DNA from 3 places in the Streptomyces sp. NPDC048479 genome. Region 1 is predicted to be linked to each of the others. Evidence: riboswitches for the same ligand, from Rfam matches in the RefSeq annotation. Region 1 holds a riboswitch; each other region holds the start of a gene.
What was found. Region 1 has a riboswitch for cyclic di-AMP ahead of AB0D12_RS16790 (transglycosylase family protein). Riboswitches for the same ligand answer to the same signal wherever they lie in the genome.

Region 1 (10,138 bases):
CGCTGCCCGCCGGCGAGGGCATCGGGTACGAACTGCTCGCCCTCGCTGCTCGTGCCGAGGAGGCGGGCACGGATCCGGAGGCCGCACTGCGCGCCGCTGCCCGGGCCTACCGGGATGCGATCCGCGTGGCGGAGGGCCACGCCGGTTAGTACCTTTCGTTGCCCCGGTGCAAGGAAGGCGCTCGACGGGAAGCCGGATAACGTCGGGGCGTGAGCAACACACCTGCCCCCGAACTCTTCACCTGGGAGTTCGCCACCGACCCCTACCCCGCCTACGCCTGGCTGCGCGAGCACGCCCCCGTGCACCGCACCCGGCTCCCCAGCGGGGTCGAGGCATGGCTGGTGACCCGGTACGCCGACGCCAAGCAGGCGCTCGCCGACCAGCGGCTGTCCAAGAACCCGGTGCACCACGCCGAGCCCGCGCACGCCAAGGGGAAGACGGGGATCCCGGGCGAGCGCAAGGCCGAGCTGATGACGCATCTGCTGAACATCGACCCGCCCGACCACACCCGGTTGCGGCGGCTGGTGTCGAAGGCGTTCACTCCGGGCCGGGTCGCCGAATTCGCGCCGCGGGTGCAGGAGTTGACGGACCGTCTCATTGACACAATCTTCGAGAATCAGCACAGCGTGGAGAAGGGAGAGGCGGACCTCATTCATGAGTTCGCGTTCCCACTCCCCATCTACGCCATCTGCGACATGCTCGGAGTCCCGCGTGAGGACCAGGACGACTTCCGCGACTGGGCGGGCATGATGATCCGGCACGGCGGCGGGCCGCGTGGCGGTGTCGCTCGTTCTGTGAAGAAGATGCGTGGCTATCTCGCCGAACTCATCCACCGTAAAAGGGAAGATCCGGGCGACGATCTCATCTCGGGCCTCATTCGCGCCAGTGACCACGGCGAGCACCTCACCGAGAACGAGGCCGCCGCGATGGCCTTCATTCTTCTCTTCGCGGGCTTCGAGACGACGGTCAATCTCATCGGCAACGGCGTCTACGCGCTGTTGCGCAACCCGGCGCAGCGGGAGCGGCTCCAGGCCTCCCTCGCGGCCGGGGAGAGCGAGCTGCTCGCGACAGGTGTCGAGGAACTGCTGCGGTACGACGGGCCGGTGGAGCTCGCGACCTGGCGGTTCGCCACGCAGCCGCTCAGCCTCGGCGGACAGGACATCGCCGCCGGCGATCCCGTACTCGTCGTGCTCGCCGCGGCCGACCGGGACCCGGAGCGGTTCACGGACCCGGACATTCTCGACCTCTCCCGGCGCGACAACCAGCATCTCGGGTACGGGCACGGCATCCACTACTGCCTCGGTGCGCCGCTCGCCCGGCTGGAGGGGCAGACGGCGCTGGCGACGCTGCTCCGCAGGATGCCCGACTTGCGGCTTGCGGGAGATCCGGCCGATTTGCGATGGCGCGGGGGGCTCATTATGCGCGGATTGCGCACTCTGCCCGTTGAGTTCACACCTCGATAAATCTGACGAAGCGTCAAGACTGTGACTTTCACGTGATCTCCGCTGCATCGACTTGTGACCAGCGTTCGAATGCGGCTACCTTCACCGTCGTCCCACCAGTCACATCTGTGGTCAGGCCTGTGGTCAGATCCGCGGACATGGCTGTAGTCACGTCTGTAGTCACGCGAAAGGCAACCGCATGCGCTCCGGGAACGGACGACACCGCCGACCCCGCCAGGCTCCGGCCATCGTCGTCGCGGCAGGGGTGACTGGATCGGCCATCGCCATCCCGCTGCTCGGCGCCGGATCGGCCTCCGCCGCCGACGCCTCCACGTGGGACCGCGTCGCGGAGTGCGAGAGCGGCGGCATGTGGAGCGCAGACCTCGGCAACGGGTTCTACGGCGGTCTGCAGCTCTCGCAGGAGACCTGGCAGGACTTCGGCGGTACGGCGTATGCGCCCACCGCCGACCTCGCGAGCCGCTCCCAGCAGATCGCGGTCGCGGAGAAGGTCCTCGACGCGCAGGGTCCCCAGGCGTGGGCCACCTGTTCGCTGTTGTCGGGGCTGACGAACGACGGCGCCGCGACCGGTGTCGACCCGGGCGCCATGCCGTCGCCGGGGCAGAGCACCCCCGCGCCGCCGGCCGCGTCCGCGGAGCCCTCCGCCGGGACCTCCGGATCCGCCGAGCCGTCCGCCGAGCCGTCCGCGGACTCCTCCGCGCCGGCGAGCCCCAAGGCGTCGACCCGGCCGTCCGGGTCGGCGAAGCCGGGTGCGGGGCAGGACGCCGGCGCCGACAGCGGCACCGGCAAGCACCGTGGCGCCCCGGAGGAGGCCGAGCCGGGCAATACGGACAATCCGCGCGAAGATGCCCGCCATGCCTCGCGAGGTGACGGTGCGACACGTGACGAGGTCGACAAGACCGGCAGCGACGGCAAAGCGGACGCCCTGCCCGGCGAGTACACCGTCCGCCCCGGCGACAGCCTGTGGGCCATCGCCGACGAGCAGAAGCTGACCGGTGGCTGGTCCGCGATCTACGAGGCGAACCGCGAGACGGTCGGCGCCGATCCGGATCTCATCCTCCCTGGCCAGAGCCTCGATCTGGACGTGAAGTAGCGGCAGTTCGCCGATGTATGTCCGAGTTTGTTCAACTGAGACATGGGTCTCTTTGTCCCAACTGGCATATCTCGCCCCTCGGGTCCGGTTGTTCCGCTTCTCACCTGCGGAAACGAGAGTTCCCTGAGCAGCGAAATGGGCGATTTCTCCCCGATGTTCGTCTTTGGACATCGGGGAGAGCTGTGTCTACGGTCTGAACCGCTCGCCACCGCGGGCACCACTGACCGTCACGCCGAATCCTGCCGCCGGTCGGGGGGAGTAGTCGTTCGCACAGAGCGCCGAAGGCAGGAGCGGGGGACCCAAGGTAAGCGCCGGGCCCGGCCGTTGAGAGCAGTACGCAACGGCCGACGGACCGGCTTGGGGTGAAGCTGCGCGCAGGACGCGCGGCCGGGCAACTCACTTGGCCCGAACCCGACAGCTCACCTCGTAGGCGTCGGTGAGGAGATGTTCCATGCTGTTTTCCAGCAAGAACAAGCACCGCCGCCCGACCGTTCTTGATCGGACTGCCCGTATCGCCGCGTTCGCCGGTGTCACCGGTGCCGTCGTCGCCGCCCCGCTGATGGGCGCCACCTCCGCCTCCGCCGCGACCGCCTCCGAGTGGGACAAGGTCGCCCAGTGCGAGGCCGGTGGCAACTGGTCCATCAACACCGGCAACGGCTTCTACGGCGGCCTGCAGTTCTCGGCCTCCACCTGGGCCGCGTACGGCGGCACGGCGTACGCCTCCTCCGCCGACCAGGCCTCCAAGTCCCAGCAGATAGCGGTCGCCGAGAAGGTCCTGGCCGGGCAGGGCAAGGGTGCCTGGCCGAACTGCGGCGTCGGCCTGTCCAACGCCGCCTACAACGGTGGCTCCGGCACCACGCAGCAGGCGCAGCCCGCCCCGAAGCCCGCCCCGAAGCGCGCCGAGGCCCCCACGACGCGCTCCGAGCGCCCCGCCGCCCCGGCGAAGTCCGCGCCCGCCGCCAAGGGCTTCAAGAAGGGCGACGGCGAGTACAAGGTCAAGGCCGGCGACACCCTCGGCACGATCGCCGAGGCCAAGAAGGTCAAGGGCGGCTGGCAGAAGCTGTTCGACCTCAACAAGGACATCGTCAAGGACTCCGATGTGATCTTCCCGGGCCAGCAGCTCCACCTGAGCTGACCCCGGGTCCCAGACTCCGGTCCGGCGCGTCTCCCCCCCGTACGCGCTGGGCCGGGTCCCAGCCCCCGGTCCGGCGCGTCTCCCCCCGTACGCGCTGGGCCGGGGCGCTGTCTGTCCCGGTCGGTACCCGTCGTTACCGGTCCTTGCCGGGCCCTCGTGGCGTTACCCGCAGGTAGTTCACGTGCTGTTTGTCCTGCGCCGCGAGTCTTCGGGGCGTTTTTCGTCCCAGCGGGCGGGCAACGGCTGGCCGATGCCGTGGAGCCGGTTAGGCTCATGTCGCAAGGCCAAGAGACCCTGCACTTCTCGCGTCACATCCCAGAAGGAGATGCTCGTGCCGTCCATCGACGTCGTCGTAGCCCGGGAAATCCTGGACTCCCGAGGCAACCCCACGGTCGAGGTCGAGGTTGGCCTCGACGACGGCAGCACGGGCCGTGCTGCTGTTCCGTCCGGCGCCTCCACCGGTGCGTTCGAGGCTCTTGAGCTCCGCGACGGTGACCAGAACCGCTACCAGGGCAAGGGCGTCGAGAAGGCCGTCCTCGCCGTCATCGAGCAGATCGGCCCGGAGCTCGTCGGCTACGACGCCACCGAGCAGCGCCTGATCGACCAGGCGATGTTCGACCTGGACGCCACTCCGGACAAGTCCTCCCTCGGTGCCAACGCCATCCTCGGCGTCTCCCTCGCCGTCGCGCACGCCGCCTCCGAGGCCTCCGACCTGCCGCTCTTCCGCTACCTCGGCGGCCCGAACGCGCACCTGCTGCCCGTTCCGATGATGAACATCCTGAACGGCGGCTCGCACGCCGACTCCAACGTGGACATCCAGGAGTTCATGATCGCGCCGATCGGCGCCGAGTCCTTCTCCGAGGCCCTGCGCTGGGGCGCCGAGGTCTACCACACCCTCAAGTCCGTCCTGAAGACCAAGGGCCTCTCCACCGGCCTCGGCGACGAGGGCGGCTTCGCGCCGAACCTGGATTCCAACCGCGCCGCCCTGGACCTCATCCTCGAGGCCATCAAGCAGGCCGGTTACGCCCCGGGCAAGGACATCGCGCTGGCGCTCGACGTCGCCGCGTCCGAGTTCTACAAGGACGGCCTGTACGAGTTCGAGGGCAAGTCCCGCTCGGCCGCCGAGATGACCGAGTACTACGAGGAGCTCGTGGCGGCCTACCCGCTCGTCTCCATCGAGGACCCGCTCTTCGAGGACGACTGGGCCGGCTGGAAGGTCCTCACCGACAAGCTGGGCACCAAGGTCCAGATCGTCGGCGACGACCTGTTCGTCACCAACCCGGAGCGCCTGGCCCGCGGCATCGAGGACGGCGCCGCGAACGCGCTGCTCGTCAAGGTGAACCAGATCGGTTCGCTGACCGAGACCCTGGATGCCGTGGAGCTCGCCCAGCGCAGCGGCTTCAAGTGCATGATGTCCCACCGCTCCGGCGAGACCGAGGACGTCACCATCGCCGACCTGGCCGTCGCCACCAACTGCGGCCAGATCAAGACCGGCGCCCCCGCCCGCTCCGAGCGCGTCGCCAAGTACAACCAGCTGCTGCGTATCGAGGAGATCCTCGACGACGCCGCGGTGTACGCGGGCCGCTCCGCCTTCCCGCGCTTCAAGGGCTGATCACCGGCTGACGCCCTGTCATTCGCGCTGTGCATCCAGAGAAGTGAATGGGTGGCAAAGGCGTAGCGAAGCGAAGCGTCCCCGGTCACGGTCCCGTACCGTGTCCGGGGACGTACGCGCGTAATGGGGAGGTGAGACCATGGCACGCAAAGGGGACCAGGACCGGTTCTCCACCGCGACCAGGCTGCGGGTGCTCGGCGAGCAGACCGCGGCCCGCGTCTACCGTTCGCAGAGCCGCCGGCAGGACCGCCGCTCCCGGCTCACCGGCCGGGCGGCGTTTCTGACCCTGGTGATCTGCTCGCTGGTCGTCGCCCTCGCGTACCCGATGCGTCAGTACGTCTCCCAGCGCGCCGACATCGCCGAGCAGAGGCGCCGGATGGACGACGCCGAGCAGCAGGTCGAGCGGCTCAGGGACGAGAAGGCGCGCCTTCAGGACGACAGGTACATCGAGCGGCTGGCCCGCGAGCACCTGCACTTCGTGCTTCCGGGAGAGACTGGGTACACGGTGATCGACCCCGAGGCCGCCGAGCACCGCCGTACCGACGAAGGCGCGGCGGACCGTCCCTGGTACTCGAACGTCTGGGACGGCGTCGACAACGCCGACCGCAAGTAGCAGCCGAGTAGAACCAAGGCAGGCATGGAAACGCCCCCTCCCACCACCGACCCCACTGAGCCGACCCACGCGGACATCGCCGCGTTCAAGGAGCAGCTCGGCCGCCCGCCGCGCGGTCTGCGCGCGATCGCGCACCGCTGCCCGTGCGGCCGGCCCGATGTCGTCGAGACCGCTCCGCGGCTCCCCGACGGCACCCCGTTCCCGACGCTGTACTACCTGACCTGCCCGCGGGCCGCGTCGGCGATCGGCACGCTCGAGGCGAACGGCGTCATGAAGGAGATGACCGAGCGCCTGGCGACCGACCCGGAGCTGGCCGCCGCGTACCGCGCCGCCCACGAGGACTACATCGCGCGCCGTGACGCGATCGAGGTGCTGGAGGGCTTCCCCAGCGCCGGCGGCATGCCCGACCGGGTGAAGTGCCTGCACGTCCTGGTCGGCCACTCGCTCGCGGCCGGGCCCGGGGTCAACCCGCTGGGCGACGAGGCGATCGCCCTGCTCCCCGAGTGGTGGCGCAAGGGCCCCTGTGTCGCGCCGTGTGAAGAAGCCGCGCCCCGCGAAGAAGCCGCGCCCCGCGAAGAAGCCGCGCCCCGCGAAGAAGCCGCGGCTCGTGAAGAAGGGGACAAGGAGTGACCCGGGTCGCCGCCGTCGACTGCGGTACGAACTCCATCCGCCTCCTCGTCGCCGACGCGGACCCCGAGACCGGCGAGCTGGTCGACCTCGACCGGCGGATGATCATCGTCCGGCTGGGTCAGGACGTGGACCGCACCGGACGGCTCGCGCCCGAGGCGCTGGAGCGGACCTTCGCGGCCTGCCGCGAGTACGCCGCCGTCATCAAGGAGCACCGTGCCGAGAAGCTCCGCTTCGTGGCCACCTCCGCCTCGCGTGATGCCGAGAACCGCGACGAGTTCGTCCGCGGCGTCCTCGACATCCTCGGCGTCGAGCCCGAGGTGATCACCGGCGAGCAGGAGGCGGAGTTCTCCTTCACCGGCGCCACCGGTGGCCTGCCGGGCCACGAGGAGCGCCTGGTCGTGGACATCGGCGGCGGCTCGACCGAGTTCGTCGTCGGCGAGGAGCACGTGCTGGCCGCGCGGTCGGTCGACATCGGCTGCGTACGGCTCACGGAGCGTCACATCCGCAACGATCCGCCGGCGGCCGACGAGGTCGCCGCGATCCGCGCGGACATCCGGGCCGCGCTCGACCTGGCGGAGGAGACCGTCCCGCTGCGGGAGGCGCGCACCCTGGTCGGTCTCGCCGGATCGGTGACGACGGTCGCGGGGATCGCGCTCGGCCTCGACGCATACGACTCGGCGAAGATCCACCACGCCCGGATCCCTTACGAGCAGGTGGTGAGGATCAGCGACACGCTGCTGGACTCCACGCACGAGCAGCGCGCCGCGTACCGGGTCATGCACCCGGGGCGGGTGGATGTCATCGGCGCCGGGGCGCTGGTGCTGAGGGAGATCATGGAGCGGATCGGCGCGCGCGAAGTGGTCGTCAGCGAGCACGACATCCTCGACGGGATCGCCTGGTCCATCGCCTAGAGACCGGTCTCGCGACTGCGGCGCGACGAACTTCGTGAAGTTCTTCACAAGGAAAACGTCCTTGTTGGGCGCTGCGGGGGGTCGAAAGCCCCCCGCGGCCCACCCGTCCGTCCCGGGTGCGTGCATTCCGGACGGATACAGGCATGTTGCGGGAGCGTTGATCAGGACAGTGGTCCACCGCCGGGCGGCCCCTTAGGGACCAGCTCACGGGGGGCGAACAGCGTTTGCCTTTACACCGTGGTTCCCCTCCGCCGCCATGACCTGGGTCACGTGGGCGGCGCAGTGTAGCAGAGGTGGGTCGGGAGCTTGTGAAGGGGCTCACGAGCACCCCCTCCGAGGGGGGTGGATACTCGATGGCATGAGCACCACGGAGCGTCCCAGGATCCTCGTTGTAGGCGGTGGGTACGTAGGCCTGTACGCAGCTCGACGCATTCTGAAGAAGATGCGTTACGCGGAAGCGACCGTCACGGTCGTGGACCCGCGCTCGTACATGACGTACCAGCCCTTCCTCCCCGAAGCTGCCGCCGGCAGCATCTCGCCGAGGCACGTCGTCGTCCCGCTGCGACGCGTCCTGCCCAAGGCCGAGGTGCTCACCGGTCGGGTCACCACCATTGATCAGGACCGCAAGGTCGCCACGATCTCGCCGCTCGTCGGCGAGGCGTACGAGGTGCCCTTCGACTACCTGGTCGTCGCGCTCGGCGCGATCTCCCGCACCTTCCCGATCCCCGGCCTCGCCGAGCAGGGCATCGGTATGAAGGGCATCGAAGAGGCCATCGGCCTGCGCAACCACGTACTCGAGCAGCTCGACAAGGCCGACTCGACGACCGATGAGGACGTCCGCCGCAAGGCGCTCACCTTCGTCTTCGTGGGCGGCGGCTTCGCCGGCGCCGAGACCATCGGCGAGGTGGAGGACCTGGCGCGCGACGCGGCCAAGTACTACACGAACGTCAAGCGCGAGGACATGCGCTTCGTCCTGGTCGACGCGGCCGACAAGATCCTTCCCGAGGTCGGTCCGAAGCTGGGCAAGTACGGCAAGGAACACCTCGAGGGCCGCGGCATCGAGATCTACCTCTCGACGTCGATGGACTCCTGCGTGGACGGCCACGTGGTGCTGAAGAACGGCCTCGAGGTCGACTCCAGCACCATCGTGTGGACGGCCGGTGTGAAGCCGAACCCGGCGCTGGCCCGCTACGGCCTGCCGCTGGGCCCGCGCGGCCACGTCGACACCACGACGACGCTGCAGGTCCAGGGCACCGACTACATCTGGGCCGCCGGCGACAACGCCCAGGTCCCGGACGTCGCGGCCCGCAAGGCCGGCGTGGAGAACGCCTGGTGCCCGCCGAACGCCCAGCACGCGCTGCGTCAGGCGCGGCTCCTCGGCGACAACGTCATCTCCGGTATGCGGGGCTTCCCGCAGAAGGAGTACAGCCACGCCAACAAGGGTGCGGTGGCCGGTCTCGGCATGCACAAGGGCGTCGCGATGATCGTCATGGGCAAGGTGAAGATCAAGCTCAAGGGCCGGCTCGCCTGGTACATGCACCGTGGCTACCACGGTATGGCGATGCCGACCTGGAACCGCAAGATCCGTGTCTTCGCGGACTGGACGCTGGCGATGTTCCTGAAGCGTGAGGTCGTCTCGCTCGGCGCGATGGAGTCGCCGCGCGAGGAGTTCTACGAGGCGGCGAAGCCGGCTCCGGCGGCCGCTCCGAAGCCGGAAGCGGAGAAGGCCGAAGCGAAGAAGACGGAAGCAGAGAAGGCCAAGGCCTCCTAGCCGCAGCAGCACAGCTTGTCCTACCCCGAAGGGGTCGCCCGCCATCCGTGGTGCGGGCGGCCCCTTCGGCCGTGCGCGGGACATTTCTTCCGTCAACGGCGCAGCCGCACGCGCCCGTTCCCGTCGCCCGGACGGGTACGTGTGACATGCAGGTATTTTGCTCGGGCATTGCGTGATGTCGGGAAGCACGCAGGGTGGTCGGATTGTTCCCTGGAGTGCACCGCGCAGCCCAGCGCGCGTGGTGCGCAGCATTTCTGGGATCCACCGTCACGGAGGTGTGCGCCATGGCCGACGCCGCACTGCGGCTGACCACTCTTGCCGAGGAGTTGCTCGGAGACCCGCTCCCGGTCCGTATCCGGGCCTGGGACGGCAGCGAGGCCGGGCCGCCGGGCGGTCCCGTTCTCGTCATTCGGCACCGGCGCGCGCTGCGCCGACTGTTGTGGCGGCCCGGGGAGCTCGGGCTGGTCCGGGCCTGGGTGGCCGGGGAGATCGATGTCGACGGCGATCTGTACACCGCGCTCGGCCTGCTCGCCGGGCTCCTCTGGGAGCGCGGCGACGAGTCCACGGACAGCGTCCACCCCCTCCGCGATCCGCGCATGCGCGCCGCCGCCCGCGGGCTGCTGAAGATCGGCGGGATGCTGCCACCGCCCGCCCCGCCCCCCGAGGAAGTCCGGCGGCGCTTGGGGTCGCTGCACACCAAGCTCCGCGACAAGCGGGCCATCAGCCACCACTACGACGTAGGCAACGACTTCTACGCGCTGGTGCTCGGGCCGTCGATGGTCTACTCGTGCGCGTACTGGGAGGACGAGGACAGCAGTCTCGAAGACGCCCAGCGCGACAAGCTCGACCTCATCTGCCGCAAGCTCGACCTGAAGGAGGGGAACCGGCTGCTCGACGTCGGCTGCGGCTGGGG
Region 2 (10,138 bases), on a different contig from region 1:
GCCGATGACACCTTCCTCGCGATCCGCGCCGCCGCCGAACCGCCCGCCGCCGAACCCTGCGGCCGACCGCCCGCCGCCGAGCCCTCCGGCGCAGGTTCCGGTGACGGTTCCTGCCGCGGTTCCGACGAGTTCGTCATCCGTGCTCCTGCGTCAGTGCGGTAGCCGCCGAGGGCTGCTGCCTCCTGATCCATTTCCGCTCATGGCCACGGAGAGGGCACGTCCGGCCGGGCCGAACGGGCGAAACGGGGGATGACTCCACAAGCCGGTCCTGCGGGACGACTCCCACAGGCCGGGCCGCCCGGACACCCCGGACGACGTTCCGGGCGAGTGGTCCTGACGAGTAGTTCCGGAAAATTTCTCCGCGAGGTGTCGAGAATCCGTCATCGGCCGCGACGTCTCCTGTGAAAGTTGCCCGCAAGGGGCGGCAACGCATCCGAGGGAGCGAAACCATGAAGTATCTGGTGATGGTCCAGGGCTCGCAGGCCGACTACGAGGCCATGCGCGGCCAGGCGTCCGCGCACAGCCCGGCCTGGAGCGAGAAGGATCTGCAGGCGATGTTCGCCTTCATGGGCGAGGTCAACAACGACCTCTCCGAGTCGGGCGAGCTCGTCGACGGGAACGGCCTGGCCGAGCCCGCGCAGACCCGCTGCGTCAGTGCCGGCAAGGACGGGAAGCCCGTGATCACGGACGGTCCGTACGGAGAGACCAAGGAACTGCTCGCCGGGTACTGGGTTCTCGACTGCGAGAGCCTGGAGCGGGTCACCGAGATCGCCGCGCGCGTCGCGACGTGCCCGGCGCCCGAGGGGGCTCCCCCCTATCCGGTGGTCATCCGGCCCATCCAGGACGGCGGAGGCTGTGTGTGAGAGGTACGACCGGCATCGAGGACCTGCTGCGCCTGCACGCGCCGCAGGTCCTTGGCGCGCTGGTGCGCCGGTACGGGCACTTCGATCTGGCCGAGGACTCCGTACAGGAGGCGCTGCTCGCGGCCGCGCAGCAGTGGCCCGATGCGGGCCGGCCCGACAATCCGCGCGGTTGGCTGATCAAGGTCGCGTCCCGTCGGCTCACGGAAGCGCTGCGCAGTGACGAGGCCCGGCGCAGACGTGAGGAGACGGTCGCGGCGCTGACGCCTCGAGACGCCTTCACGGCGCCTGCGCCCGGAGAGAGCCGCGCACCGTCCGAGGACGACACTCTCACCCTGCTCTTCCTGTGCTGTCACCCCGCGCTCACCCCGGCCGCGCAGGTCGCGCTCACCCTGCGTGCCGTCGGGGGGCTGACCACGGCCGAGATCGCCCGTGCGCATCTTGTGCCGGAGGCGACCATGGCGCAGCGCATCAGCCGGGCCAAGCAGAAGGTCAAGGGAGTGCCGTTCCGGCAGCCGGGGCGCGAGGACCGCGATCAGCGGCTCGCGGCCGTGCTGCAGGTGCTCTACCTGATCTTCAACGAGGGCTATACGGCGACCTCCGGCAGCGATCTGCACCGCGCTGATCTCGCCGCCGAAGCGATCCGGCTGACCCGGGCCGTACGCCGGCTCCTGCCGCAGGAGGGGGCGGTGACCGGGCTGCTGGCGCTGATGCTGCTCACCGACGCGCGCAGCGCGGCCCGCACCGGACCGCACGGCGAACTGGTTCCGCTCGACGAGCAGGACCGCAGCCGTTGGGACGGGAAGGCGATCGCCGAGGGCAGCGCGCTGGTGGAGGAGGCACTGTCCGAGGGGCCGGCCGGGGCCTACCAGCTGCAGGCGGCGATCGCGGCGCTGCACGACGAGGCGGCTCGTGCCGAGGACACCGACTGGCCGCAGATCCTCGCTCTGTACGACATCCTCGTACGCCGCGCCCCCGAGCCGATGGCCGAGCTCGGCCGCGCCGTGGCCGTTGCCATGGTGCACGGCCCCGAGGCCGGGCTATCCGAAGTCGCCGAGCTGGAGGACCGGTTGGCGGGGCACCATCGGCTCGACGCCGTACGGGCACACCTGCTGGAGAAGGCCGGTGATGCCGAAGGCGCCCGAGCCGCCTACCGGTTGGCGGCACAGCGCACGCTCAGCGTCCCGGAGACGCGCTACCTGCAGATGCGGGCCGCGCGGCTGCTGCCCCCTGCGTAGCCGGACCCGACGACTGGAGGCAACTCCCAGGTCAGAGGCGGATTTTCGCCTTCCGGACGCTGTTGCGAAGCGGTGACAGTACGGGGATTGCCCGGCCGATCTTGAGCGGTGAAGATATGCACATCGCCGCAAGCCGGGACCGTGCAGGGCCGGACAGAAGGCGAACTCTCATCCAGTGCGCTCTGCGAGCTCACCGCTCATTTCTCTTGTCTCGCTCATCTCGCTCATCTCGCTTCACCGTCTGCAGCGGCGCTGTGCCGCGCTGCTCTTACGCACGGCCGACTGTCGCCCATCCACCGGCAGTCCGGCCCCTAGTCGATTCCTTGGGGGGAGTCCACCATGTCCGTTCGCTTCGTCTCCGCCGCCGCGCTCACCGTCGCCGCCGTCGTCGGCACCACCCTTGTCCCGCTCAGCGCCCACGCCGCCCCGGTGGCCTCGAGCAAGCCCCTCACCATCGAGCTGGGCACCCCGGCGCCGTCCGGGCCGCTGACCCGCGGCGGGGCGAGCGAGACCTTCACGTTCACCGTGAAGAACTCCGCGGACAAGGCGGTGGACTTCCAGCCGTGGATGGTCGGCGACACGGACGGCGCGAGCCCCATCGCGGCATCGCACCTCATCTTCGACGTGCAGCCGGTGAACGCCCCGGCCACGGACGAGTTCGTCGGGCAGCAGGACGCGGGCGCGCAGGGCTTTTTCTACCCGGCCGAGAAGGGCAGGAACGCCCCGTTCTCGGTGCCCGCCAAGGGTGAGCTGAGCTGGAAGGTCTCCGTCGGCCTCGGCAAGAACTACCCCTCCAACAACGGCAATCTGAAGCTCCTGGCCGACGACCTGGCCGAGAACACCCAGCGCCAGAACGACGACACCCTGGTCTTCGAGGCCAGCCCGAAGATCAGCACCGGGCCCGCCTCCATGACGCTCGAGACCGACGAGAACGCTCCCATCAAGCCCGGCACGACGGGCAACGTCGACATCGTCCACCAGCTCAAGGGCGGGGTGACCTTCGACTCCGACCTGAGGACCACCCTGGAGGTCGTCGAGGAGCCCGGCTCCGCGGGGAAGATCCCTGAGCTGGTGATCGAGGAGCTCGGCGAGGACGGCAGGTACACCAAGGTCAAGAAGTTCGCGGGCGAGGAGAAGTGGCAGCCGGCGGACATCCGCAAGAGCTACGTCATGCACCGCACTCGCCTTCGCGTGAGCGTCATCGACTTCAAGGGCATCCAGAAGCCGGTCAAGCTCACGCTGCAGGCGACGACGTCGCTCACCGAGGGCAACATCCATCCGTTCCTGGGGGCCCAGGGCAGGATCACGGTCGCCCCCGAGCGCGGCACCGCCCCGAGCGGCAAGCCGACCGCGACCCCCTCCCCGACCGCGACCCCCTCCCCGACCGCGTCCGCCTCGCCCTCCCCGACCGCGACGCCGTCCGGCACCCCGTCGGCCTCCGCCACGACCTCGGCGGCGGCCGTCGCGAACGACCCCGTCACCACCACCGGCGCCCTCGCCAGCACCGGATCGTCCAGCTCCACCTGGTACGCGGCGATCACCGCCGCGGTACTGATCGCGGCCGGCGGCGCGCTCACCGCACTCCGCCTGCGCCGCCGCTGAACAGCGCGCATTGCCGCTGCGCAGCACCCTCAGCAGTTCCGCGTCCGTCGCGGGACGGCCGGCGGCGAGGGTGCTGCGCAGCGTGGGCCACAGCCATACGGAGAGCCTTCGGAGAGGCTTCGGAGCAGACCGCCTCATAAAATGGATTTGATCTTGCTCCGGATGGCGTAAGGTTGTGTTCACCGACGCGGGGTGGAGCAGCTCGGTAGCTCGCTGGGCTCATAACCCAGAGGTCGCAGGTTCAAATCCTGTCCCCGCTACTGCAGCCAGTGGCCCGGCACTCGATCAGAGTGCCGGGCCACTGTCGTACCCGCCCCCAACCGTCCGTACCCGGCCCCAGAGTCGCCATAGCCCGGTTGGCCGACCGAGAGTCGCAGCCCGGCGCGGCTGCGGCCAACCTGGGATGAGGGCGGTAATTTCCGCAGCCGTGGCTGGACTGGTCAGGAGATCACTGGTGGGGCAGCGAGAGCAGGACGGCGGCGCCAGCGCTCACCGTCTTGTCCTCGCGCTGCCCTCGCTGATGATCATTGCCGGCGTGGTCTTCGATCTCCTCACCCCGTCCGAGTACACCGCATCTCCGCTCTTCGCCGCCGCTCCGCTGATCGCCGCGCCGTTCTTCTCCTTTCTTGCCACCTTGCTGACCGGCATCGCCGCCGTCGTCAGTGTGCTGGGTCTGCACGTCTACAACGGCACCCTGACCCTGACCCCGGCGAACACCGAGCTGTTCACCGTGGTCACCGTCGCCGGCCTGGCGCTCTTCATCAACCGGGTGGTACGGCTCAGCGGCAGGCGCCTGGCCTCCGCCCGCGACATCGCCGAGACCGCGCAGCGCGCCGTGCTGCCCACGCCCGCCGACCGGATCGGCGGGCTGCAGATCGCCGCGCGGTACGAGGCGGCGCAGGCGGACGCGTTCATCGGCGGCGACCTCTTCGCCGTGCAGGACACCCCGCACGGTGTGCGGCTGGTCGTGGGCGACGTCCGGGGCAAGGGGATGGGGGCGGTCGAGGCCGTGGCCGTGGTCATCGGGGCGTTCCGGGAGGCCGCAGAGCAGGAGAGATCGATCGAGGGCGTCGCCGGGCGCCTGGAGCGGGCGCTCACGCGTGAGGGGACGAGGCGGGGCAGCCTTGATGTGTTCGAGGGGTTCACCACCGCCGTACTCGCCGAGATTCCGCGTGGCGCGGGCGTGGTGCGGGTGGTGAACCGTGGCCATCCGGAGCCGCTGGTGCTGCACGCCGACGGCGACCTGGACAAGCTGGAGCCGACCGAGCACGCGCTGCCGCTGGGAATGGGTGATCTGGGGACCTTGCCGGACCTGGCGGACGAGTATCCGCTCCCGGCCGGGGCCACGCTGCTCCTCTACACCGACGGGGTGACCGAGGCGCGCAACGCGGACGGTACGTTCTACAACCCCGTCGAGCGGCTCGGCGGCCGGCTCTTCGCCGGCCCCGAGGAGCTGCTGGACGCGATCGTCGACGATGTACGCCTGCATACGGGCGGCGGTCCCAACGACGACATGGCGCTGCTGGCGGTCAGCCGCCCGCTCGACGGGCAGCCGGAGCGCCGCAGGACCGTAGGCGTGATCGAAGGGGAGCAGGAAGACACGGGCCAGTACCGTGTGTAGTCGATGGACACCCCTCCGCACAACATTTGAAGCGCCGTCAGAAGTGCGGTGCGGTCCCGGCATCGATCAAGTCGCCCGACTCCGGCTGCTTGTGTCCCGGTAAGTCCAGGGCATTGTCTTCAATGAATAGTCGGAACAGCTTGGAATCCCGCCCTGGTGTCTATTAACGTTCGATAACGCAGCGCGGTTGTCCCAGCTGTCGCAAGAGACGGCACCGTGCGCACGCGCCGAATCCCGCAAGGGAACCGGGGAACCACCAATTGGGGTGAATCGGGTACCTTTTGCCGCTCTGTTCGCGGTCGAAGCGCTCGTAGGAGACCTTCCTGCTCCGAACCCGTCAGCTAACCCGGTAGGCGAGAAGGAAGGAAAGGAGTACGCCTCCGTGGCGTCCAACAGCCCTGCCCCCGCACCCGAATCCCCCTTTCAATCCGACTTCTTCGGCGACGATGTAGCGGAGCGGGCATGGGAGGAATGGAACCCCACCGAGGACTCCGTTCGTCCGGTGCGCGGCCGGCACCGTGTCATGAAGCAGCGCGGCGGACTCGCCCGAAGCTCCACGGTGCTCGGCGTCGGTGTGATCGCAGCGGTCGGCGCGGGCGGCATGGCCAGCGCGCAGGACAAGCCGCCGGTCTCCATATCGCTGCCGGACCTTCCGGACTCGATCAAGGACAAGCTGCCCGACGCCGCGTCACTGCCGGGTGTGGGTGCCTTCATGTCCGACGGCGCCGACGCGCAGTCGGGGAACGCGAACACCTCGCCGCTCACGGCGATGACCCTCGCCGCGGACGACGGCACCGAGGCGGACACGGGCGCGGCCGGCGCCGGTGAGGCCCTGCGCGCCCGCATCCTTCAGCAGGCCGATCAGCAGCGGGCCGAGGCGGACGCCGGGGCCAAGTCGGCCGCGGAGAAGCTCGCGGCCGAGAAGGCCGCGGCGGAGGCGAAGCAGCAGCAGACGGCGGCGGAGGCGAAGGCCGAGGCCGCGAAGCAGAAGGCCGAGGCGGCCGAGGCGGCCGCGGAGGCCAAGGCGGAGGCGGAGCGGCTCGCCAAGCTGGCCGCGAACTTCGCGCTGCCCACCTCCGCGTACACGATCACCTCCACCTTCGGCGAGGCCGGCTCCATGTGGTCCTCGGGCTACCACACCGGCCTGGACTTCGCCGCCCCGACGGGCACGCCGGTCAAGGCGGTGCACGGCGGGACCGTCAAGTCGGCGGGCTGGTCGGGCTCGTACGGCTACCGCACGGTCCTGGAGCTCGAGGACGGTACGGAGGTCTGGTACTGCCACCAGTCGTCGATGTCGGTCAGCGTGGGTCAGAAGGTGACGACGGGCGAGACGATCGGCCGCGTGGGCGCGACCGGCAATGTCACGGGCCCGCATCTGCACCTTGAGGTGCACACCCCGGGCGGTTCGGGCATCGACCCGATGGCCTGGCTCCAGGGCAAGGGCCTCACTGTCTGATCGAGCGCCGCAGTGCCCGGCAGTCCTGGCGTGAGCACTTCACGGCAGTCCTGGCGTGAACGGAATAGCGCGGCCCGGTCTGGCTGTTGATCAAGGTATGACTTCCCTCCGTACCCTTGGCTCCTCAGGCCTGGCCGTCTTTCCGCTCTGCCTCGGCGGCAATGTCTTCGGCTGGACCGCCGACGAGAAGCAGTCCTTCGCCGTGCTCGACGCGTACGTGGCCGCCGGCGGCAACTTCATCGACACCGCCGACGTCTACTCCGCGTGGGGGCCGGGCAACGAGGGTGGCGAGTCCGAGACCGTCATCGGCAACTGGCTTGCCGCGCGCGGCAACCGTTCCGAGGTCGTCGTCGCCACCAAGGTCGGCGCCCACCCCCAGTACAGGGGCCTCTCCGCCACCAATATCGCGGCCGCGGCCGAGGAGTCGCTGCGCCGGCTGCGTACCGACTACATCGACCTGTACTACACGCACTTCGACGACCCGGCCGTCCCCGTCGAGGAGATCATCACCGCCCTCGACCAGCTGGTGAAGGACGGCAAGGTCCGCGCCATCGCCACCTCCAACCTCAGCGTCGAGCGGCTCCAGGCGTCCCTGGACTTCTCGGAGCGCGAGGGTCTGGCCCGCTACTCGGTGCTGCAGCCGCACTACAACCTCGTCTCGCGCGAGACGTACGAGGGTGAGCGCCAGGATGCGGCCGCCCGCGCCGGTCTCGCCGCCGTCCCGTACTACTCGCTCGCCTCCGGCTTCCTCACCGGCAAGTACCGGCCGGGTGCGACGGTGCGGAGCCCACGGGCCGAGGGCGCGGCCGGGCATCTGAAGACCGAGCGGGGCGTGGCCGTGCTCGCCGCGCTGGACAAGGTCGCCGAGGCGCGCGGTGCCGAGATCGCGACTGTCGCGCTCGCCTGGCTGGCCGCGCAGCCGACCGTCGCCGCGCCGATCGCCTCGGCCCGTACGGTCGAGCAGCTGCCCGCCCTGCTGGCGGTCGCAGACCTGGAGCTGAAGGCCGAGGAGCTGGCCGAGCTGACGGCGGCGTCCGCCTGGGGCGTCTAGGAGCGGTACGGGTTGTAGCCGCCGTAGTCGCGGTACGGGGGTGGCACCCACACCCGGCCCGTCGCCCGTGCCGCGTAGGTCAGTGCGGGCGCGGCCACCTCCTTGCGCTGCCACAGGTGGTGCAGCAGCTCCTGCTCGCGCTCAACGAAGTCAGGGCCCGCCGCGCCGCGGTGTGCCCGGTGGCGCAGAAAGGCCAGGGAGGTCGCGAACGTCTCGTACTCCGATACGGCGTGCGCCGCGGCCGGTCCGTAGGTCCGCCGCGCGAAGTCGCGCGCCATCGTGCGTGCCCGCATCGAGGAGAGCGCGCGCGGTTCGTCCCCCGCGAGCCAGCCCGCCGCGGCGTACGCGGGCAGCTCGGCGGATATCGTGCGCAGCTCGCGCTGCCGCGTCCAGATCGCCAGCCAGGTCAGCAGGCCGAAGGCCGGCACCATGAACGCCCCGTACACGCCGTAGAAGCCCAGCGGGCCGAACAGCGACGACGCGCCGTTCCACAGGGCGTGCATGCCCATGGCGAGGACGAGACCGAGCAGCGGCAGTGCGACGCGGCGGATCTTCTGGCGCTGTGCGGCGAGCGCGGCGATCCCGAAGCCGATGCCCGTCAGCACCGTGAAGAGCGGATGTGCGAACGGCGACATCACGACGCGTACGAAGAAGGTCGCCGCGGTCATCGAGGCGAGGCCCGAGGTGCCTATCTCCTGGTCCTCGCCGAAGGCGTTGCCCAGATAGAGGATGTTCTCGGTGAAGGCGAAGCCGGTCGCGGTGAAGCCGGCCACGACGACGCCGTCGACGATTCCGGTGAAGTCCCGTCTGCGGAAGATGAAGATGAGCAGGACCGCAGCAGCCTTCGCGCTCTCCTCGACGATCGGGGCAATCACCGTCGCGCCGAGGGTGTCGGCGCTCGCCGGATCCGCGGTGGCGGTGGCTATCCAGCGGGTGGCGAAGGAGTTCGCGATGATCGCGACGAGGGCGGCGGCGAAGGCGCCCCACGCGAAGGCGAAGAGCAGATTCTTCCAGGGGCCCGGTTCGACGCGGTCCAGCCAGCGGAAGGCCGCCATCAGGAGCGGGACGGGCAGCGTCGCGAGGCCCAGGCCGACCAGGAAGCCCTGGGTGCCCGTCTGCTCACGTACGAGCGAGAGGATCACCAGGCCGGAGAGGGCGAGGAACGTGATCAGCACTCCGGCCCGGACCGCCTTGCTGTGCCAGAGCCGGGAGACGCGGCGCGGCTTGTAGCGCCACCGGGAACGCTCCGGCACGGCGTCGAACAGTGGCTGCTGATCGAACGCCGGGACCGCCGGATGCGGTGGGAGGTGCTGCGGGGACGACTCGGACACCCATTGACCCTAACGAGGGCCGCTGACACTGGCGATGGTGCCCGGGGTCCTACTGAGGGTTACGCGTCCGGAATCGTGGTGCCCACCCGTCGGCGGAACAGCAGGTCGTGCACCTTGTGGCCCTTGTCCAGGCCCTGCCCCTCGAATCGGGTGAGCGGGCGGAACGAGGGGCGGGGGGCGAAGCCGCCGTCCTCCTGGGTGTTCTCGAAGTCCGGGTGCGCGGAGAGCACCTCGAGCATCTGCTCGGCGTACGGCTCCCAGTCGGTCGCGCAGTGGAGGACCGCGCCGGGCTTCAGGCACTGCGCGGCGAGGCTGAGGAATTCGGGCTGGATCAGCCTCCGCTTGTGGTGGCGCTTCTTCGGCCAGGGGTCGGGGAAGTAGACGCGCATCCCGTCGAGCGAGCGGGGTGCGAGCATCTCCCTGAGCAGGATGATCGCGTCACCGTTGGCGACCCGGATGTTGGACAGTCCGTTCCGCTCCGCGAGACCGAGCAGATTGCCCTGCCCGGGAGTGTGCACGTCGACGGCGAGAATCCCGGTGCCGGGGTCCTCGGCGGCCATCTGCGCCGTGGCCTCGCCCATCCCGAACCCGATCTCGAGGACGACGGGCAGTCCGCCGAACATCTCGTCGAGGTCGAGGACGCGGTGCCCGTCGATGTCCATGCCCCAGATCGGCCACAGCCGCTCCAGCGCATCGGCCTGCCCGACGGTGACGCGGCTGCGACGTGGCTGGAAACTGCGAATGCGCCGCTCATGATGCGACCCGGCGGGATCGGCAGCGGGCCCACCGGGAAAGCGGGGCTCGCCCTTGGCGCGTATGGGGGGCCGGGGGGCGTCGTCAGAAGTGGGGTTTCGGAGCTCAGACACAGTGGCTTGATTCTACGGCGGCGGCGGGGGTGACCTTCGCCGGGAGCCGAGCCTGGGGGGCTGGGCCTTGGCGGGCTGAGCCTGGGGGCTGGGCCTGGGAGCCGAGCTTGGAG
Region 3 (10,138 bases), on a different contig from region 1:
CGACAGCGACGAGGCGATGCCGGACGTCGGACCGGCGGGCGCGGCCATCGGGCCCGTCCGCTTCCACTCCAGGTGGCGGCCCGGGATCTCCTCCAGGAACCGCGACGGCGGGTTGTACGAGGGCTGACCCCACGCACTGCGCATCGACGACCGCGTCAGATAGAGGCGCTCGCGGGCGCGCGTGATGCCGACGTACGCCAGCCGCCGCTCCTCCTCCAGCTCCTTCGCCTGACCGAGGGCACGCATATGCGGGAAGACGCCGTCCTCCATGCCGGTCAGGAACACCACAGGGAATTCCAGGCCCTTGGCGGTGTGCAGCGTCATCAGCGTGATGACACCGGATCCGTCCGCGTCCTCGTCCGGGATCTGGTCGGAGTCGGCGACGAGCGCCACCTTCTCCAAGAACTCGGCGAGCGTGCCCGCACCGTCCTCCTCGCCGCGCTCCTGCTCGAACTCGAGCGCCACGGCGGCCAGTTCCTGAAGGTTCTCGATACGGGTCTCGTCCTGCGGGTCGGTGGACGCCTGCAGCTCGGCGAGATATCCGGTCCGCTCGAGGACGGCCTCCAGCACCACCGCCGGCCCCGCGCCCGAGTCGACGACGGTGCGCAGCTCCTCCATGAGCACGTTGAAGCGCTTCACGGCGTTGGCGGAGCGGGCCGCCATGCCGTACGCCTCGTCCACACGGCGCAGCGCCTGCGGGAAAGTGATCTTCTCGCGCAGCGCGAGCGCGTCGATCATCGCCTCCGCGCGGTCGCCGATACCCCGCTTGGGGACATTGAGGATCCGGCGCAGCGGGACATTGTCCTCGGGGTTGGCGAGGACTCGCAGATACGCGAGGACGTCCCGGACCTCCTTGCGCTCGTAGAAGCGCACTCCGCCGACGACCTTGTACGGCAGCCCGACCCGGATGAAGATCTCTTCGAAGACACGGGACTGGGCGTTCGTACGGTAGAAGACGGCGACGTCGCCTGCCTTCGCGTCGCCCGCGTCCGTCAGCCGGTCGATCTCGTCGGCAACGAACTGCGCCTCGTCGTGCTCGGTGTCCGCGACATAGCCCGTGATCTGCGCGCCGGCGCCGGCGTTGGTCCAGAGGTTCTTGGGCCGGCGGCTTTCGTTCCGCTCGATGACGGCGTTGGCGGCGGAGAGGATCGTCTGCGTCGAGCGGTAGTTCTGCTCGAGCAGGATCGTCGTCGCGTCCGGGTAGTCCTCCTCGAACTGGAGGATGTTACGGATGGTCGCGCCGCGGAAGGCGTAAATCGACTGGTCCGCGTCGCCGACCACGCAGAGCTCGGCCGGCGGCAGGTCCTCGTGGCCCGTCCCCACCAGCTCGCGTACGAGCGTGTACTGAGCGTGGTTGGTGTCCTGGTACTCGTCCACCAGGACGTGCCGGAAGCGCCGCTGGTAGTGTTCGGCGACGTCCGGGAACGCCTGGAGGAGGTGGACGGTGGTCATGATGATGTCGTCGAAGTCCAGGGCATTGGCCTCGCGCAGCCTCGCCTGGTACATGCGGTAGGCCTCGGCGAGCGTCTTCTCGAAACCGTCGACGGCCTGGTCGGCGAAGGTCTCCTCGTCGATCAGCTCGTTCTTCAGATTCGAGATCTTCGCGCTGAAGGACTTCGGCGGGAACTTCTTGGGGTCGAGGTCCAGATCGCGGCAGACCAGTGCCATCAGTCGCTTGGAGTCGGCGGCGTCGTAGATCGAGAACGACGAGGTGAAGCCGAGCTTCTTGGACTCCCGGCGCAGGATGCGGACGCACGCGCTGTGGAAGGTCATGACCCACATGGCGTTGGCGCGCGGCCCGACGAGCTGCTCGACGCGCTCCTTCATCTCGCCGGCGGCCTTGTTGGTGAAGGTGATCGCCAGTATCTGGCCGGGGTGCACGCTGCGGGTCCCCAGCAGATGCGCGATCCGGTGGGTCAGCACCCGGGTCTTGCCGGACCCGGCGCCGGCCACGATGAGCAGCGGCGACCCGGTGTGCACCACGGCGGCACGCTGCTGCTCGTTCAGCCCCTCGAGCAGGGCGGCGGGGTCCACGACGGTACGCGGGGCGCCGTCGCGGTAGTACGGGTCCCGGGCCGGAGGCACGTCAAATGCGCCCTGGAAGAGATCGTCCGGGATCTCCTCCGGGGCCGAGTCCTCGGGCGGTGGCGGGTGCTGCTCCGCGCTGGGCTGGAGGTCCGCCAGGAAGCTGTCGTCAAAGAGGCTGCTCATCGCTCTACGAGTCTAGGCCGCCGCACTGACAGCCCGCGGCCGCATTGCGATACGACTCCGAGAGCGGCTCCGGCACGACTCGGGCAGCGACTCGGGCGACGAGACCGACGAGGAGCCCGACGACGCTGCGCGATCAGGCCGCTCCGCTGCGCTGTCGCGCGGCGTCGGCCCGTGAGCGACTCCTCACTCAGCCGGGAAGGTCACGAAAATGTATCGGACATATCGAACATCAACCTTCACAGCAACCACACGAGTTGGCTAGCGTGCTCGATCAGGCGGCCCGTACCCCCCTGGCGACTCGCGCCGAATCGGGCGGCCTGCGCCGAATTCGAGCTCTCTTCACGGGAGTTCGGAACCGGGGACCCACCATGCACAACCTGGGGTGAATCGGACCGTTCCCCCTCGGTCCGTAGGGCGACCTTCCGTTCCGCCCGAACCCGACAGCTAACCCGGTAGGCGGTCCACGGAAGAAGGAGATGCCGGCCTTGGCGTCGCATCGCAAACCGCGTACCCGTACCGGAATGGCAGGACTACGCGCCAACTCCCCCGCCGTCGGGTTCACGACGGCTGCCCTCGCCTCCGTCACCCTGCTGTCCACGCAGAGCGCCAACGCCGCGCCCACCGAGCCGAAGCCCTCCGTCGAAGAGGTGCAGAAGAAGGTCGACGATCTGTACCGGCAGGCCGGCACCGCGACCGAAAAGTACAACAAGGCCAAGGAATCCACCGATGAGAAGCGGCGCGAGGTCGACCAGCTGCTCGACGATGCCGCGAAGCGCACGGACAAGCTGAACGAGTCCCGGCGCACGCTCGGCAACTACGCGGCCGCGCAGTACCGCACGGGCGCGGTCACCCCGACCGCCGCCCTGCTGCTCGCGGACAGCCCGCAGGCGTACTTCGACCAGACACAGCTGATGGACCGGATGACCGACCGTCAGCGCACTGTCATCGACGACTACGAGACCCAGCGAGCCGCAGCCGCCAAGCAGCGCGCGGAGGCGACGAAGAGCCTCGAGTCGCTCACGGACTCCCAGAAGGCGCTGCGCACCAGCAAGCAGGAAGTCCAGGCGAAGCTGAGCGAGGCGCGTTCGCTGCTGTCGAAGCTGACCGCCGAGGAGAAGGCGCGGCTCGCGGCGATCGAGCGCGAGAAGGAGGAAGTGGCGCGCCGCAAGGCCGAGGCCAAGGCCAAGGAGGAAGCGAAGGCCCGCGCCGACGCGGAGGCGGAGCGCAAGCGCCGGGAGCAGGCGCAGCAGCCGGGCGGCGACAGCGGCACGGGTACAGGCACAGGCACAGGCACCAGCGACGGTGCGTACGCGGCCAAGGCCGACAAGGTCCTCTCGTTCGCCCGCTCGCAGATGGGCAAGCCGTACGTCTGGGGCGCCACGGGCCCGAGCTCGTACGACTGCTCGGGACTGACCCAGGCCGCCTGGAAGGCGGCCGGCGTGGATCTGCCGCGCACCACCTGGGACCAGGTGAAGGTCGGCAAGCGGATCGCGACAAAGGATCTGCTCCCGGGCGACCTGGTCTTCTTCTACGACGACATCAGCCACGTCGGCATCTACATCGGCGACGGCAAGATGATCCACGCGCCCAAGCCCGGCGCGAACGTCCGCGAGGAGTCGATCTACTACATGCCGATCTACGGCAGCGTGCGTCCGGCATAGCGGAACAACCGGCACAGCGGAACAAGTGGAACGCCCGGACCCGACCGCGCCCGGGCGTTCCCAGCACGGAAGGCCACGTACGGAGGACCACGTACGGAAGACGTGCCACGTACGGAGAACGCCGCTCTCACATCGGGAGCGGCGTTCTCACGTCCAGAGCGTGGCGATGAAGATGTTCGCCACCGTCAGTCCGCCCACCGCCCCGAACAGCGCCTTCTCCACCTTCTCCTCGTCCCGCTTCACATACACCAGGCCCAGGATCACGATCAGCACCGCCAGCTTGATGCCGATCTTGAGGTTGTTCACCGCCTGGTCGTCCGCCTGGTTCAGGCCCACCAGCACCACGCCCGTGACCAGCATCGTCAGCGCGCCGTGCAGCATCGCCGGAATGAAGCGTGCCTCTCCCACGCCTATCGCCTTCATCTGAGTGAGGAAGCCGCCGAGCAGCGACGCGATGCCGATGATGTGCAGGGCGACGAAGACATTGATGAGTACGTCCATGAGGCGGAGCCTAACCGCCCCCATACCACCGCTCTCCGGGCAGGTGGGCCTCGTTCGCCTCATCGGTCACTCCGGTACGGAAATGCGGTCCGGCACCCTGGGCAGGGCTCTCACAAGGCGCACCCTCATGTCCACCTTTGGCCAACATCGGTCCTTACGCCTCTTTCCCGTGACCCCCAGGTTTAGCGTCCTCCCTCAGGTGACCGACTCCCCACCGCCGCCGAGCTCCCGGGCGGCCGTCAGTCACCACCGCCGAGAGATCCGGCGGCGGGCCGCTCCCCCTGTGCGGTCCGCCGTCGGACTCTGCCTCGGACCGGCAGGGAACGGAAGGACGTGGACGCCCTCGTGGCAGCGCACCGGAAACCGAAGCAGCATCCGCTCACCGGGCCCGCCGCCCGTACCGCCGCCACTCTCGCGCTCGCCGGTGCAGCGACCGCCACCGCATTCGAAGGCGCCGGGCACGCCGAGCCCCGCCTCAGCCCCGCACAGATCAAGGCCAAGGTCGACAAGCTGTACCAGGAGGCGGAGGCCGCCACCGAGAAGTACAACGAGGCCAAGGAGCAGACCGGCAGGGCGCGCGAGTCACTGGACGCGCTGCGCGACGAGGCCGGGCGCCGGACCGAGCGGCTCAACACCTCACGGAACGCGCTCGGTTCGATCGCCACCGCCCAGTACCGCGCCGGCGGTATCGACCCCGGCCTGCAGCTCGCGCTCACTTCCGACCCCGACCAGTATCTGGAGCGCGCCGCGCTCGCCGAGCGGGTCGGCGAGCGGCACGCGGACGCGATCACCGGCGTACACCAACAACTGGTGGAGATCGCACGGTTGAAGGCGCGGGCCGACGAGCGGATGAGAGCTCTGGAGGCCCGGCAGACCGAGTTGGCGAAGCACAAGTCCACCGTCCGGGAGAAGCTCGCCGCCGCCGAGCGTCTGCTGACCCGGATGACCGCCGAGCAGCGCGCGGCGTACAACTCCGCCTACGGCGGTACGGGCGGAGCGGCGGATGCCCGCGCCGACCGCTCCGCCGTCCCGCGCGGCTCGCTCCGGGCCCCCAATTCCCGTGCCGCGCATGCCGTCGCGTACGCGTACGGAGCACTCGGCAAGCCCTATGTATGGGGTGCGACGGGCCCGGGTTCGTACGACTGCTCCGGTCTCACACAGGCCGCCTGGCGCTCCGCCGGCGTCTCACTGCCCCGCACCACCTACACCCAGATCAACACCGGCGAACGCGTGTCCCTCTCTCAACTCGCCCCTGGCGACCTGGTGTTCTTCTACTCCGGCATCTCCCATGTCGGCCTCTACATCGGCGGCGGCCAGATGATCCACGCGCCCCGTCCCGGCGCCCCCGTCCGTATCGCGCCCATCGACCAGATGCCCTTCGCGGGTGCGGCCCGCCCCGTGTAGCCCGCCGCAGAGCCCGCGCCACCGAAGGGACCGCGAACCGCTCGCAAACCGGTTGCCCGGCCGCGCACGGAAGTGACACCATCCCCGGCGTCCCAAGATCCCGATCGCGGCAGGAGCCCCCCGTGGACGTCGACGTCCAGAACTACGTACGCACGCTCACGCTCCGCACGCCCGACCACGTCCGCGTCGGTCCCTTCACCGTGCGCTACAACCCCAACTGGGCGATCCCACCGGCGAATTACGCCATCCCCGACCATGGCGCGGAGCCGACCACCGAAGAGGTCAACGCTCTGATCGCCGTCTTCCGCGAGCGCGACCGGCAGCCACGCCTGGAGTTCCTGCCGTCGTGCGCCCCCGAGGTCGAGCCCGCTCTGCTCGCGGCCGGCTTCACGGTCGAGCGCCGCGCACCACTGCTGGCGTGCACGCCCGAATCCCTCATAGCCCCGGCGCCGGTCGACGGAGTCAGCCTCACCGAGCCCTCCGACGAGGCCGGGTACACCGCCGCGGCGGGCGTGCAGCATCTCGCGTACGGCGAGTCGGGGGACCCGACCGACGGCGAAATCGCCTGGCTGCGCGGGGTTAACGAGGGCGGCGGTGTCGCAGGCCTCGCCACGGACGACAAGGACGGCACACCGGTCGCCGCGGGCGGCTGCTCCGTCCCGGCCGACGGACTGAGCGAGCTGTGCGGCCTGGCGGTCGCCTCCTCGCACCGCCGCCGCGGCATCGGTGCGGCCCTGTCCGCGTATCTGACGGCCACCGCCTTCGACCGGGGCTGCCGCGTCATCTGGCTGGAGCCGGGCGACGCGGACATCGAGCGGATCTACGCGGGGATCGGCTACCGGCGGGTCGGCGACAAGACCGATATGTCACTCCAGTAGGCCATCGCTGTCACTCCGGCGGGTCACCGCTGTCACGTCAGCAGGCCACCGCTGTCATTCCCAACAGGCCACCGCTGTCACTCCAGCAGGCCACCACCGGCTGCCGCCTGGCCGTTGTCGGGCGCCTGACCGTCCTGGGCTTCATGGGACACCCCGCCAACGCTGGGCCCTCCGCCGCCCCGAGGCGCCCCGGCGTCCACGCCGCCCCGGTGCTGCAGCTGCATCTGCCGCGTCAGCCACTCGAACGCGTAAGGCAGCTCCCTGCTCCACACCACCGGCAGATGCCCGCCCCACGTCTTCCGTACATCCACCTGCGTCGGCGGCTTGGCCACTCGCCTCAGCGCGAGCCCCGGCTCATAGCCGTCCGCGCCCTCGCCCATCGCCAGCAGCGACACACGCGGGGGTTTCTTCGCCGACTTCAGGATGTTCATGACGTCGTTCTCGTGCCGCAGCTTCGGGTCCGCGCCCGTCAGCGAGCCGCGCTCGACGGCCGGGTCGTTGTACCCGGAGAAGCTGACGGCGGCGCTGAAGCGGTCGGGGTGGGCCAGGGCCAGTTTGGCGGCGCCGTGCCCACCCGCCGAGTAGCCGGCGATGGCCCAGTTCTCCGGGTTCGGGGAGACCCGGAAGTTGTCGGTGATCACCTTGCGTACGTCGACGGTCAGCCAGCTGTCCGCGTTGACCTCGCCCGGTATGTTCGCGTACCCGGCGTCGGACTTGCCGAGCAGCATGGTCCGCGGCGAGACCAGGATGAAGGGCGCGACCTTGCCCGACTCGATCAGTGGCTGGACCTTGTCCTGGAACTTCAGTGCTTTGAACCAGCTCTTCGACGTACCGGGGAAGCCGGAGAGCACCTCGACGGCCGGGAACTTCTTGTTGCGGTACGCGGGATCGTTGTACTGCGGCGGCAGCCAGACATACACCTCGCCCGATACTCCCGATATGGAGCCCTTGAGCGAGGTGCGCAGCAAGCCGCTGCCGAGCTGAGGGTCGTCGACCTTCTCGAACTTCAGCGGAACCTTGGGCAGCGAGGAGATCTGCCTGCCGCCGGTTCCGCTCGGTCCGAGGTCGATCGCCGTGTCGACATGGTCGGTCGTGCCGAGCAGATCGTCCCAGCTGTCGTAGAGACCGTTGGCGTTGTTCACTGCCACGAAGACCACGAGCACGGCGGTGGCCTGCGCGAAGAGCACCATGAACAACCGCCCGGCGCCCCGCACCACAGCGGGACCGCGCAGCCGGCTCCATAGCAGCAGCGGCAGCAGGACGGCAATCACGACCAGGACGATCGTGATCAAGAAGAAGGTGTGCCCCGTCAAATTCATCACGCAAAACAAGAGGTGAACTCGGCGCAACTGGTTGCCCGCCTATGTACCAGTTACCTCACAACGGAGACTAGACGAGACGTCGGGCGGTCGCCCATCGGGTCAGTTCGTGCCGATTCGAGAGCTGAAGCTTCCTCAGGACCGCCGACACATGCGACTCCACCGTCTTCACCGAGATGAACAGCTGCTTCGCGATTTCCTTGTACGCGTAACCCCGCGCGATCAGCCGCAGGACTTCCCGTTCCCGCTGAGTGAGCCGATCGAGGTCCTCGTCCACCGGCGGTGCGTCCGTCGAGGCGAACGCGTCGAGCACGAAGCCCGCGAGCCGCGGCGAGAAGACCGCGTCGCCCTCCTGCACCCGGAAGATCGAGTCGACCAGATCCGTGCCCGTGATCGTCTTGGTGACATAGCCGCGGGCTCCGCCCCGGATCACCCCGATGACGTCCTCGGCCGCGTCCGAGACGGACAGCGCCAGGAACCGTACGGGATTCTCCGGTGCCGTCATCAGCGAGGCGCACCGGCGCAGCACTTCCACGCCTCCGCCGCCCGGAAGATGCACATCCAGCAGGACGACCTCGGGACGGGTCGCCGTGATCACGGTGAGTGCCTGGTCGACGTCGGCGGCCTCGCCGACCACCTCGACGCCGGTGCGGTCGGTCTGGCCGATCTCGGCCTGCACTCCGGTACGGAACATCCGGTGGTCGTCGACGAGCACGACCCGTACACGCCGCTCGGTGGTCTCTCCAGCAGCCTCGGTCTCGGTCATTCGCCCGCCCTCTCCATCTCCAGCTCGACCTCGGTGCCCCCGTCGGGAACCGAGCGCAGTCGCGCCGTTCCGCCGTGGCGCTGCATCCGGCCGATGATCGATTCTCTTACGCCCATCCGGTCCTGGGGCACCGAATCCGGATCGAATCCCGGTCCCCTGTCCCGTACGGACACGAAGACCGTACGGCCCTCGACCTCTGCGTAGACCTGGACCGCGCCCCCCTCGCCACCGTACTTGGCCGCATTGACCATCGCCTCACGCGCGGCCTGCATCTGTGCGAACAGTTTCTCGTCGAGCGGGCAGTCGCCGACGACCACGACCTCCAGCGGGACCCCGTGCTTGTCCTCCACCTCGGCGGCGGCCTTCTTCACCGCCTCGGCGAGCGTGTCCGGCTCCTCGTCCTCGTCCTTGCCGGTCCCCTCCGGCTTGTAGAGCCAGTTCCGCAGCTCACGCTCCTGAGCGCGGGCGAGGCGGCGCACTTCGCCGCCGTCGTCGGCGTTCCGCTGTATCAGGGTGAGGGTGTGCAGTACGGAGTCATGGACGTGGGCTGCGACTTCGGCACGCTCCTGGGCCCGGATGCGCATGGTCCGTTCCTCCGAGAGGTCCTGCGTCATCCGTACCAGCCACGGCCCCGCGAGCAGAGCGACACCGGCGACGACGGCGATCGCGGCGGTCAGTACGTTGCCGAGCTGGGCCGCCGAACCGCGGACCACCATGAAGACGGTCAGGCCCATGCCGACCAGCGCCACACCGGCGAGCGCCCGGCCCAGCTGCAGCAGCCGACGGCGCCGGCTGTCCGTCGACAGTGTGGCCCAGCGGGCGCGGCGGGCGTTGTCCGCCTGGCGCCACACCAGCACCACACCGGCGCCGATCAGCAGTATCGGCCAGACGTAGCGGTTGGCGCTGCTGCCCATCTCGACATTGCCGGCGAAGACCGCGGCGCCGACCAGCAGCGCGACCATCGCGAAGAGCTGGCCCTTGTCGGGCTTGCGCAGCCGCCGCCGGCCGTCGGGCGTGGTCTCGAAGACGGAGCGCGGCTCCGCGGTCCTGCCGCCGACGCCGAGGGGTACGACGATCCAGAAGACGGCGTACAGCAGCACACCGAGGCCGTCGGCCATGAAGAGGCCGAGGAAGACGAGTCGTACCCAGATGACCGGCAGTCCCAGATGACCGGCCAGCCCGCGCGCCACGCCGCCGAGCATCCGGCCGTCGGCGCTGCGGTACAGCTTGCGCATCGACTGCTCCTCCGGCACGGGGGCGCGGGAGGGACCGGCGGGTCGGGGCGTGGCGACTGGCATGCCCCGATCGTCACATGTAAGGACAGGCCGCGGTATCAGGGTCGTCCCTTAAACCGACCCTGAAAGCCGGGTGCGATATCAGGGAAGGGCCAGGGTCGGC

Region 2: another riboswitch for cyclic di-AMP. It lies ahead of AB0D12_RS20770 (M23 family metallopeptidase); the one in region 1 lies ahead of AB0D12_RS16790 (transglycosylase family protein).
Region 3: another riboswitch for cyclic di-AMP. It lies ahead of AB0D12_RS08950 (NlpC/P60 family protein); the one in region 1 lies ahead of AB0D12_RS16790 (transglycosylase family protein).

Annotation. Positions count from the first base shown of each region.
Region 1 covers NZ_JBEZKA010000009.1:163,566-173,703, forward strand. Annotated here, with positions in the region: gene AB0D12_RS16775 (nucleoside triphosphate pyrophosphohydrolase) at 1-149, shown strand, start outside; gene AB0D12_RS16780 (cytochrome P450) at 210-1,463, shown strand; gene AB0D12_RS16785 (transglycosylase family protein) at 1,642-2,553, shown strand; cyclic di-AMP (ydaO/yuaA leader) riboswitch at 2,820-3,001, shown strand; gene AB0D12_RS16790 (transglycosylase family protein) at 3,005-3,688, shown strand; gene eno (phosphopyruvate hydratase) at 4,014-5,300, shown strand; gene AB0D12_RS16800 (septum formation initiator family protein) at 5,440-5,913, shown strand; gene AB0D12_RS16805 (DUF501 domain-containing protein) at 5,938-6,543, shown strand; gene AB0D12_RS16810 (Ppx/GppA phosphatase family protein) at 6,540-7,454, shown strand; gene AB0D12_RS16815 (NAD(P)/FAD-dependent oxidoreductase) at 7,813-9,225, shown strand; gene AB0D12_RS16820 (cyclopropane-fatty-acyl-phospholipid synthase family protein) at 9,510-10,138, shown strand, end outside.
Region 2 covers NZ_JBEZKA010000012.1:214,399-224,536, forward strand. Annotated here, with positions in the region: gene AB0D12_RS20740 (hypothetical protein) at 1-137, opposite strand, end outside; gene AB0D12_RS20745 (YciI family protein) at 450-863, shown strand; gene AB0D12_RS20750 (sigma-70 family RNA polymerase sigma factor) at 860-2,098, shown strand; gene AB0D12_RS20755 (hypothetical protein) at 2,438-3,700, shown strand; tRNA gene AB0D12_RS20760 (tRNA-Met) at 3,887-3,960, shown strand; gene AB0D12_RS20765 (PP2C family protein-serine/threonine phosphatase) at 4,155-5,321, shown strand; cyclic di-AMP (ydaO/yuaA leader) riboswitch at 5,537-5,692, shown strand; gene AB0D12_RS20770 (M23 family metallopeptidase) at 5,704-6,777, shown strand; gene AB0D12_RS20775 (aldo/keto reductase) at 6,875-7,828, shown strand; gene AB0D12_RS20780 (PrsW family intramembrane metalloprotease) at 7,825-9,159, opposite strand; gene trmB (tRNA (guanosine(46)-N7)-methyltransferase TrmB) at 9,219-10,025, opposite strand.
Region 3 covers NZ_JBEZKA010000004.1:283,763-293,900, reverse strand. Annotated here, with positions in the region: gene pcrA (DNA helicase PcrA) at 1-2,211, opposite strand, end outside; cyclic di-AMP (ydaO/yuaA leader) riboswitch at 2,522-2,685, shown strand; gene AB0D12_RS08950 (NlpC/P60 family protein) at 2,688-3,872, shown strand; gene AB0D12_RS08945 (hypothetical protein) at 4,020-4,373, opposite strand; gene AB0D12_RS08940 (NlpC/P60 family protein) at 4,707-5,777, shown strand; gene AB0D12_RS08935 (GNAT family N-acetyltransferase) at 5,900-6,655, shown strand; gene AB0D12_RS08930 (alpha/beta hydrolase-fold protein) at 6,733-7,947, opposite strand; gene AB0D12_RS08925 (response regulator transcription factor) at 8,045-8,740, opposite strand; gene AB0D12_RS08920 (PspC domain-containing protein) at 8,737-10,038, opposite strand.